One region of the Mesorhizobium sp. GW821-FHT04C10 genome, then DNA from elsewhere that is predicted to be linked to it. Evidence: predicted binding sites of a transcription regulator. Region 1 holds the regulator's gene; the other holds the start of a gene.
What was found. The regulator LexA, encoded in region 1, represses DNA repair genes until DNA is damaged. The targets are predictions, from matches to a motif close to TGTTCNNNNTGTGTTCNG.
Positions count from the first base shown of each region.

Region 2: AC07UC_RS07585 (helicase-related protein) is a predicted target of LexA. The motif match lies at 1,742-1,759, and genes of this name have one in related genera.

Region 1 covers NZ_JBWKTL010000001.1:4,449,613-4,453,535, forward strand. The annotation lists gene AC07UC_RS21555 (ComEC/Rec2 family competence protein) at 1-1,921, shown strand, start outside; gene lexA (transcriptional repressor LexA) at 1,915-2,652, opposite strand; gene AC07UC_RS21565 (threonine ammonia-lyase) at 3,004-3,923, opposite strand, start outside.
Region 2 covers NZ_JBWKTL010000001.1:1,565,617-1,569,539, reverse strand. The annotation lists gene AC07UC_RS07600 (acetyl-CoA C-acetyltransferase) at 1-401, shown strand, start outside; gene phbB (acetoacetyl-CoA reductase) at 492-1,217, shown strand; gene AC07UC_RS07590 (hypothetical protein) at 1,391-1,627, shown strand; gene AC07UC_RS07585 (helicase-related protein) at 1,927-3,923, shown strand, end outside.

The DNA.
Region 1 (3,923 bases):
CGGCCGCGTCGTCTCGCTCGACCGCATGGAGACCGGCCGCATCCGGTTGACCATAGACGTGACGTCGACGGCGCGGCCAAAACTGCGTTACGCACCGGAAAGGGTCCGGCTCTCGGCGCGCAAGATACCTGACGACATGACCGCCGGCTCGCTGATATCGGGCTATGCCAAACTGCTGCCGCCGACCGGTCCGGTGCGGCCGGACAGCTACGATTTCTCCTTCGACAGCTACTTTGCCGGCATCGGTGGCAGCGGCTTCTTTCTCGGCAATCCAAGAATCGTCACCGCCGACGACGATGAGATGCCGCTGTCTGCCCGCCTGTTTTCAGGGATAGAAAATGCCCGCGAAGCCATCGCCGACCATATCAGGAGCGTTGTTGGCGGTGCCGAAGGTGAGATCGCGGCAGCGCTGATCGTTGGCGTGCGCGCCGGCATTCCCAATGAAATCAACGAAGCGATGCGGCGCACCGGCATCTATCACATCATCTCCATTTCGGGACTGCATATGGCGCTGGTCGCCGGCACCATCATGGGTCTGCTGCGCGGTGCCTTCGCGCTGTTCCCGGATTTCTCCGCACGCCGGCCGGTGAAGAAATATGCGGCCGCCGCGGCACTGTTCTCGATCGCCGCCTACCTCATCATCTCAGGCGTCGTCGTTGCAGCCGAGCGCAGTTTCATCATGCTGGCGGTGATGCTGATTGCCGTATTGTTCGATCGCGCGGCGCTGACCATGCGCAATCTGGCGATCTCGGCGATCGCCGTCATCGTGGTGTCGCCGCACGAAGTTGTCGGCCCGAGCTTCCAGATGTCGTTCGCCGCAACGGCCGCGCTGGTCGGCGCCTATGCCGGCTGGGCGGATCACCGTGCGGGAAAGGCAAGACCGCCACCGCCAAAGCGGTCCCTGCCGGGGTTCCTGACGCGAAGATTCCTGCTGGCGACGGGCGGGTTGGCGATGACCTCCATCATTGCCGGCTGCGCCACGGCGCTGTTTGCCATCTGGCATTTCCAGCGTGTGTCACCGCTCAGCCTGTTCGCCAATCTCGCCGTCATGCCTATCGTGTCACTGATTGTCATGCCTTTCGCTGTTCTCAGTTCTCTTGCGATGCCCTTTGGTGCCGATGGTCCCTTTCTCTACGTGATGGGCAAGGGCCTGACCGTGATGATCTCCATATCGGCGTGGATATCGGAACGCTCCCCCGTCGATGCGATCGGGCTGATTTCACAACACTCCGTGCTGCTGGTGACGATTGCCCTGGTCATCGCGACGATGGCGACGACATGGCTGCGGCTCGCGGCAGTGCCATTCGCGCTCGCCGGCCTGTTGACCGTGTCTGATACGCGCATGCCGGATGTGCTGATCTCCGAAGACGCGCGGCTGGTCGCGGTGCCGATCGGCGGTGGCGAACTCGCGGTCAGCCGAGCTCGGCCGAACGAATTCACCGTCGACAATTGGAATCGCGCGTTGGTGTCCGAAACCATTGTCACACCGGAGATGTTCAACAAGGCGGACGGGCAATTCGACATTGCCGATGTCGTCAATCTACCGCCAGGGGCACCGTTCTACTGCACGGAAGGCATCTGTCTCGCCCGGCATCCGTCTGGCGCGATCATCGCGCATGTCGAAGACCGCAAGGCTACCTGGAAGGCCTGCGGCTTCGCCGACCTGATCGTTGTCAATGACGCGACGGGCTACGATGCCTGCCACAACCCGCTGGTCCTCGTCATCACCAAGCGGCAACTTGCACGCAAGGGCAGTGCCGCCGTCTTCTTTGACCGCCAATCGGCGACCGGTCCGCCAACCGTCAGCTTCGCCGTGGACGGGCCGTATCGGCCCTGGCACGAGCAACGAAAGTTTTCGCGTGAGGCGAGGGGGCTGCCACCCTATCAAAAAGCCGAAACGCCGGCTGCTCCTGCTCAGTAGCGCCTGATCAGCCCGACCAGCTTGCCTTGCACCTTGACCCTATCCGGCCCGAAAATGCGTGTCTCGTAGGCCGGGTTGGCGGCCTCAAGGGCAATCGAGGCGCCCTTGCGGCGGAACCGTTTCAAGGTCGCTTCCTCCTCGTCGACCAGCGCCACGACGATCTCGCCCGGGCTCGCCGTATCGGCGTTGCGGATAATGACCGTGTCGCCATCGAAGATGCCGGCCTCGATCATCGAGTCGCCCTTGACCTCCAGCGCATAGTGCTCGCCACCCATGATCATGTCCGGCGGCACCGAGATCGAATGCGTCTGATGCTGGATCGCATCGATCGGCACGCCGGCGGCGATACGGCCCATCACCGGGATCGACACGGCGGAGACCGCGTCGTCGTCATTGCCGGCAGAAGGCAAGCGCGACGGCGCCGGCTTGATCTGGCGGCCGAGGCCGCCTTGACCGAGACTGCCCTGAATGACACTCGGCGAGAATTTCTTTGCGGCGTTGAGGCCGGGCGCGATCGAATCCGGCAGCCGCAGCACTTCCAATGCCCGCGCCCGGTTGGGCAGCCGCCTGATAAAGCCGCGTTCCTCCAGTGCCGTGATCAGGCGATGGATCCCTGACTTGGAGGCGAGATCGAGCGCTTCCTTCATCTCGTCAAAGGAGGGCGGGATACCGCTTTCCTTCAGCCGTTCATGGATGAACATCAGAAGTTCATGTTGCTTGCGCGTCAGCATGGCGCCCCCCAGGCATTGAACGAAGGGTGTGAATCGGAATCGAAAAACAAACCCAGAACAAACACTATCTGTTCCAGTTGTGTTCCGCAACTGTTTAAAGTTTAGTGAATTTGTTAAGGCATCTGAAATTATCCGCTGCCGGCAGTGGGCAGCAATCGACCACCTCCGCGCCAAGGCGAGCATTGAAATCATTTTGGTTAATGGCCTGTGGTCCACCCTCTTGTCCCGCTTGGCATCAGCGTTTGAAGGGCATTCACAGGGCGGATTGCAGGGGCCAATCGATCCATTTCGAGCGGAACGAAACGAAATCAAAACGCCAACAATCGCTGGCTATCCGGGGATAGAACGCGTTCAGGCTTCCGGCATCGCTCCGCCCAGAATCTGCGCATAGGCGCCGGCATCGATATTGCCGCCGGAGATAACGCAGACGACGTTGCCGGTTGCCCGCTCGCTGCGGAGCGCGGCGGCGAGCGAGGCGGCACCCGCGCCTTCGGCCACGATCTTTGCCTTCGAGAACAACAGGCGCATCGCTTCCGTGACCTGATCGAGGCTGACGGCAATGGCGCCGTCGATAGACTGGCTTGCCAATGGCCATAGGCCGGGCACCAGCGATGGGCCGCCTATGCTCTTGATGAAGGAGGGGCGCGTCTCGATCTCGACAATGCGTCCGGCCGCCAGCGCCGCCGTGACCGGAGCCGCATTCTCATCCTCGACGGCGAAGACCTTCGTCTGGCTCCGCATCGCCTTGACCGCACTGGCGACACCGGTTGTCATGCTCCCTCCGCCATAAGGTGTCAGGACGCAATCGACCTCGGGCAGATCTTCGGCGATCTCGAGGCCAATGGTCGCGTTGCCGGCAAGCACCGCCTGGTCGGTGACCGGGTTCACCAGGAGTTCCGCGCCCTCCGGCCGCTCCGTTCCGATGATGTGGCGCCACCATGTCTCGTGCGAGACGAAGCGCACGTCGCCACCAAGGCCGCGGACCCCGTCGATCTTGGTCTGGGGTGCATCGGCATACATGTAGGCGGCCACCGGAACGCCAAGCGCCCGTGCCGCCCAGGCCATTCCGTAGGCCATGTTGCCGGAACTGATGGTCGCAACGCCATGCCTGAGTTCATCGGCATCGCGGCAGAGCAAGGCATTGAGCGCCGGCCTGATCTTGAAGGCGCCAATGGGCGACAATGTCTCGAGCTTGAGGAATATCCGCTGATCGGCACGACCGAGATCGAGGCGCAGCAGCGGCGTGCGCGGCAACCAGGCGGCCAGCCTGT
Region 2 (3,923 bases), 2.9 Mb from region 1:
GCGAAGCGGAAGCCGCAAGGCGCGGCATCACCCCGCTGGCGCGCATCGCGTCCTGGGCAACCGCCGGCGTCGATCCGGCGATCATGGGCACCGGCCCCATTCCCGCCTCGCGCAAGGCTTTGGAAAAGGCCGGCTGGTCGGTTGGCGATCTCGACCTTGTCGAAGCCAACGAGGCTTTCGCCGCGCAGGCCTGTGCGGTCAACAAGGACATGGGCTGGGATCCCTCGATCGTCAACGTCAATGGCGGCGCCATCGCCATCGGTCACCCGATCGGCGCCTCGGGCGCCCGCATCTTCAACACGCTGGTCTACGAGATGCGTCGTCGCGGCGCCAAGAAGGGCCTCGCCACCCTGTGCATCGGCGGCGGCATGGGCGTCGCCCTGTGCGTGGAAGCCCTCTGAAGAAATACTGAACGGGCGGCGCAGGCCGCCCGTTTCATATCCAGTGCCTGCCAAGCCCGACAACAGGGCGATATCAAAAAGGGGAAATGCATGACCAAGGTTGCAATCGTCACGGGCGGATCGCGCGGCATCGGCGCGGCGATCTCGATCGCCTTGAAGAACGCCGGCTATTCGGTCGCGGCCAACTATGCCGGCAACGACGAGGCGGCAGCGAAATTCAAGGCCGAGACCGGCATTCCGGTCTACAAATGGTCGGTCGCCGACTATGACGCTTGCGCCGCCGGCATCAGCCGAGTCGAGGCCGACCTCGGCCCGGTCTCGGTGCTGGTCAACAATGCCGGCATCACCCGCGACGCCATGTTCCACAAATTGACCCGTGAGCAGTGGAAAGAGGTCATCGACACCAATCTTTCCGGCGTCTTCAACATGACACACCCGCTGTGGGGCGGCATGCGCGACCGCAAGTTCGGCCGCGTCATAACCATCTCCTCGATCAACGGCCAGAAGGGCCAGGCCGGCCAGGTCAACTATTCCGCCGCCAAGGCCGGCGACATCGGCTTCACCAAGGCCCTTGCCCAAGAAGGTGCCCGCGCCGGCATCACCGTCAACGTCATCTGTCCCGGCTACATCGCCACCGAGATGGTCAAGGCAATCGATGAGAAGGTGCTCAACGAGCGCATCCTGCCGCAGATCCCGGTCGGCCGCCTCGGCGAACCGGAAGAGATCGCGCGCTGCGTCGTCTTCCTTGCTTCCGAGGATGCCGGCTTCATCACCGGCTCGACCCTCACCGCCAATGGCGGCCAATACTTCGCCTGACGTCCAACGGCTTCAGACTGTAACGAACGGACCGGAAAACCCGGTCCGTTTCCGTTGAAGCCTTGGAGGCGAAAGAGTCCCCGCCGCGGCGCAATGCCCCAATCCGGCACGCAAGGGTTAATGGCGGCAGCGCCGCCTGTGCGAAACCCTGTGGTCAAGCCTGTGGATTGTCGGTGGATAAGCTGTTCACAACACAAGATATTGGGGGAACAAAAAGGGAAAATGCCGTCGGCGCTGTTTTGTCGCCGATTCGTTCCGGCTTTGAGCGCAAGTTAACGTTAATAGGCCGGAATCGCCCGCAGTTCCTTAACACCAAATTCAGAAAGATTAACAATTTCATAATCTTGAGTGATGGGCATCGTGCCGCCGGCGTCGTTTCCCGGCAAAGCTTAACGGCTGAACTCGCCTAGCATAAAACGGGCCAGTTCAGGGATTCAGCATGTGGTGAGAGTCACGGTCACGAAATCCACATATAGCCGTGAACAAAAGCTGAATCTGGTCGAGTCACCGATTCGTCGCCGATTCGTTCCAGACTCGTTCCATCAGTTAAGCGACAGCCAATTTAGCGCTGGACAAAGAGGCCTTCGAACCGCCCACGGAACATTCCGCTTTCGCTTCGCGCCCGAAATCCCTATGTGTCGCCTGTCATACGCGCCAGTTGAGGCACGCTCCCGACAATGAGAGGCCAGAAAGCCTTATTTCCGAGCCGATGAACATCCAGCCGAAACATACCGAGCCGCTGATCCTGTCGGGCCGCGACGTGACCGCCGTGCTTGGTCCGACCAACACCGGCAAGACCCACCTCGCCATCGAGCGCATGGTGGCGCATGAAACCGGTGTCATCGGGCTGCCGCTCAGGTTGCTGGCGCGGGAAGTCTACACGCGCGTCTGCGAAAAGGTCGGCGCCCATAAAGTCGCGCTGATCACTGGCGAGGAGAAGATCCAGCCGCCAGGCGCCAGATATTCGGTCTGCACGGTCGAGGCCATGCCGCGCGAGACCGACGCCGCCTTCGTCGCCATCGACGAGGTGCAGCTCGCCGGCGACCTTGAGCGCGGCCACATCTTCACCGACCGCATCCTGCATCTTCGCGGCCGCCAGGAAACACTGCTGCTCGGTGCCGCCACCATGCATGGCATCCTGCAGCGCTTGCTGAAGGGCGTTTCGGTGGTGACGCGGCCAAGGCTGTCGCATCTTGCCTATGCGGGCTCGAAGAAGCTGACGCGCCTGCCGCGCCGCACCGCCATCGTCGCCTTCTCCGCCGACGAGGTCTACGCCATCGCCGAGCTGATCCGCCGCCAGCAAGGTGGTGCCGCCGTCGTTCTCGGCGCGCTCTCGCCGCGCACCCGTAACGCCCAGGTGGCATTGTTCCAATCGGGTGATGTCGACTATCTCGTCGCCACCGATGCCATCGGCATGGGCCTCAACCTCGATCTCGACCATGTCGCCTTCGCCCAGAACCGTAAGTTCGACGGCTACCAGTACCGCAACCTGACGGCGGCCGAGCTCGGCCAGATCGCCGGCCGCGCCGGCCGGCATCTGCGCGACGGCACTTTCGGCGTCACCGGCCAGGTCGATCCGCTCGACGAGGAACTGGTCAAGAAGATCGAAGGTCATGACTTCGATCCGGTGAAGGTGCTGCAGTGGCGCACCGCTCATTTCGACTTCGCCAGCCTCGATGCGCTGAAGCGCTCGATCGAGACCAACGCTCCGGTGGAGGGCCTGACGCGGGCGCTGCCGGCTGTCGACGCGCAGGCGCTCGAATATCTTTCCCGCGACGAGGAGATCCGCGCGCTGGCGACCGACGCCAAACGCGTGGCGCTGTTGTGGGAAGCCTGCGCGCTGCCCGACTACCGCAAGATCGCCCCGGCGCAACATGCCGACCTCATCGCGTCGATCTATATGGACCTCGCCAAGCGAGGCCATGTCGACGAGAATTACATGGCCGAGCAGGTGCGCCGCGCCGACACCACCGAGGGCGACATCGACACGCTGTCGCACCGCATTGCCCAGATCCGCACCTGGACATTCGTGTCGAACCGGCCCGGCTGGCTGGCCGATCAGGCACACTGGCAGGAAAAGACGCGCGAAATCGAAGACAGATTGTCGGATGCGCTGCATGAGCGGTTGACGAAACGCTTCGTAGACCGCAGGACTTCCGTCCTCATGCGGCGCCTTAGAGAAAATACCATGCCTGAAGCCGAAATTAGCCCTACCGGAACCGTCCTTGTCGAAGGCCATCATGTCGGCGAGTTGCAAGGGTTCCGCTTCACCGCCGACCAGACCGCCGGCGGCGAAGACGCCAAGGCCGTGCGCACCGCCGCGCAAAAGGCGCTGGCCGCCGAGTTCGAGGCGCGCGCCGACCGTTTTGGCGCCTGCGCCAATGGCGACCTGGCACTTGGCTCGGACGGCACGCTGCGTTGGATCGGCGCGCCGATCGGCACGCTGGTCTCCGGCGAGGACGCGCTGAAGCCGCGCCTCGTGCTGCTGGCCGACGAACAGCTGACCGGCCCGGCGCGCGACAAGGTCGCCGCGCGCGCCGAACGTTTCGTCAATTTCCAGATCGAGTCGCTGCTCAAGCCACTGGTCGACCTGAAGAACGCCGACCAGATTTCCGGCATCGGCCGTGGTATCGCCTTCCAGCTGGTCGAGAATTTCGGCCTCATCAACCGCCGCGACATCGCCGAGGAGATGAAGTCGCTCGACCA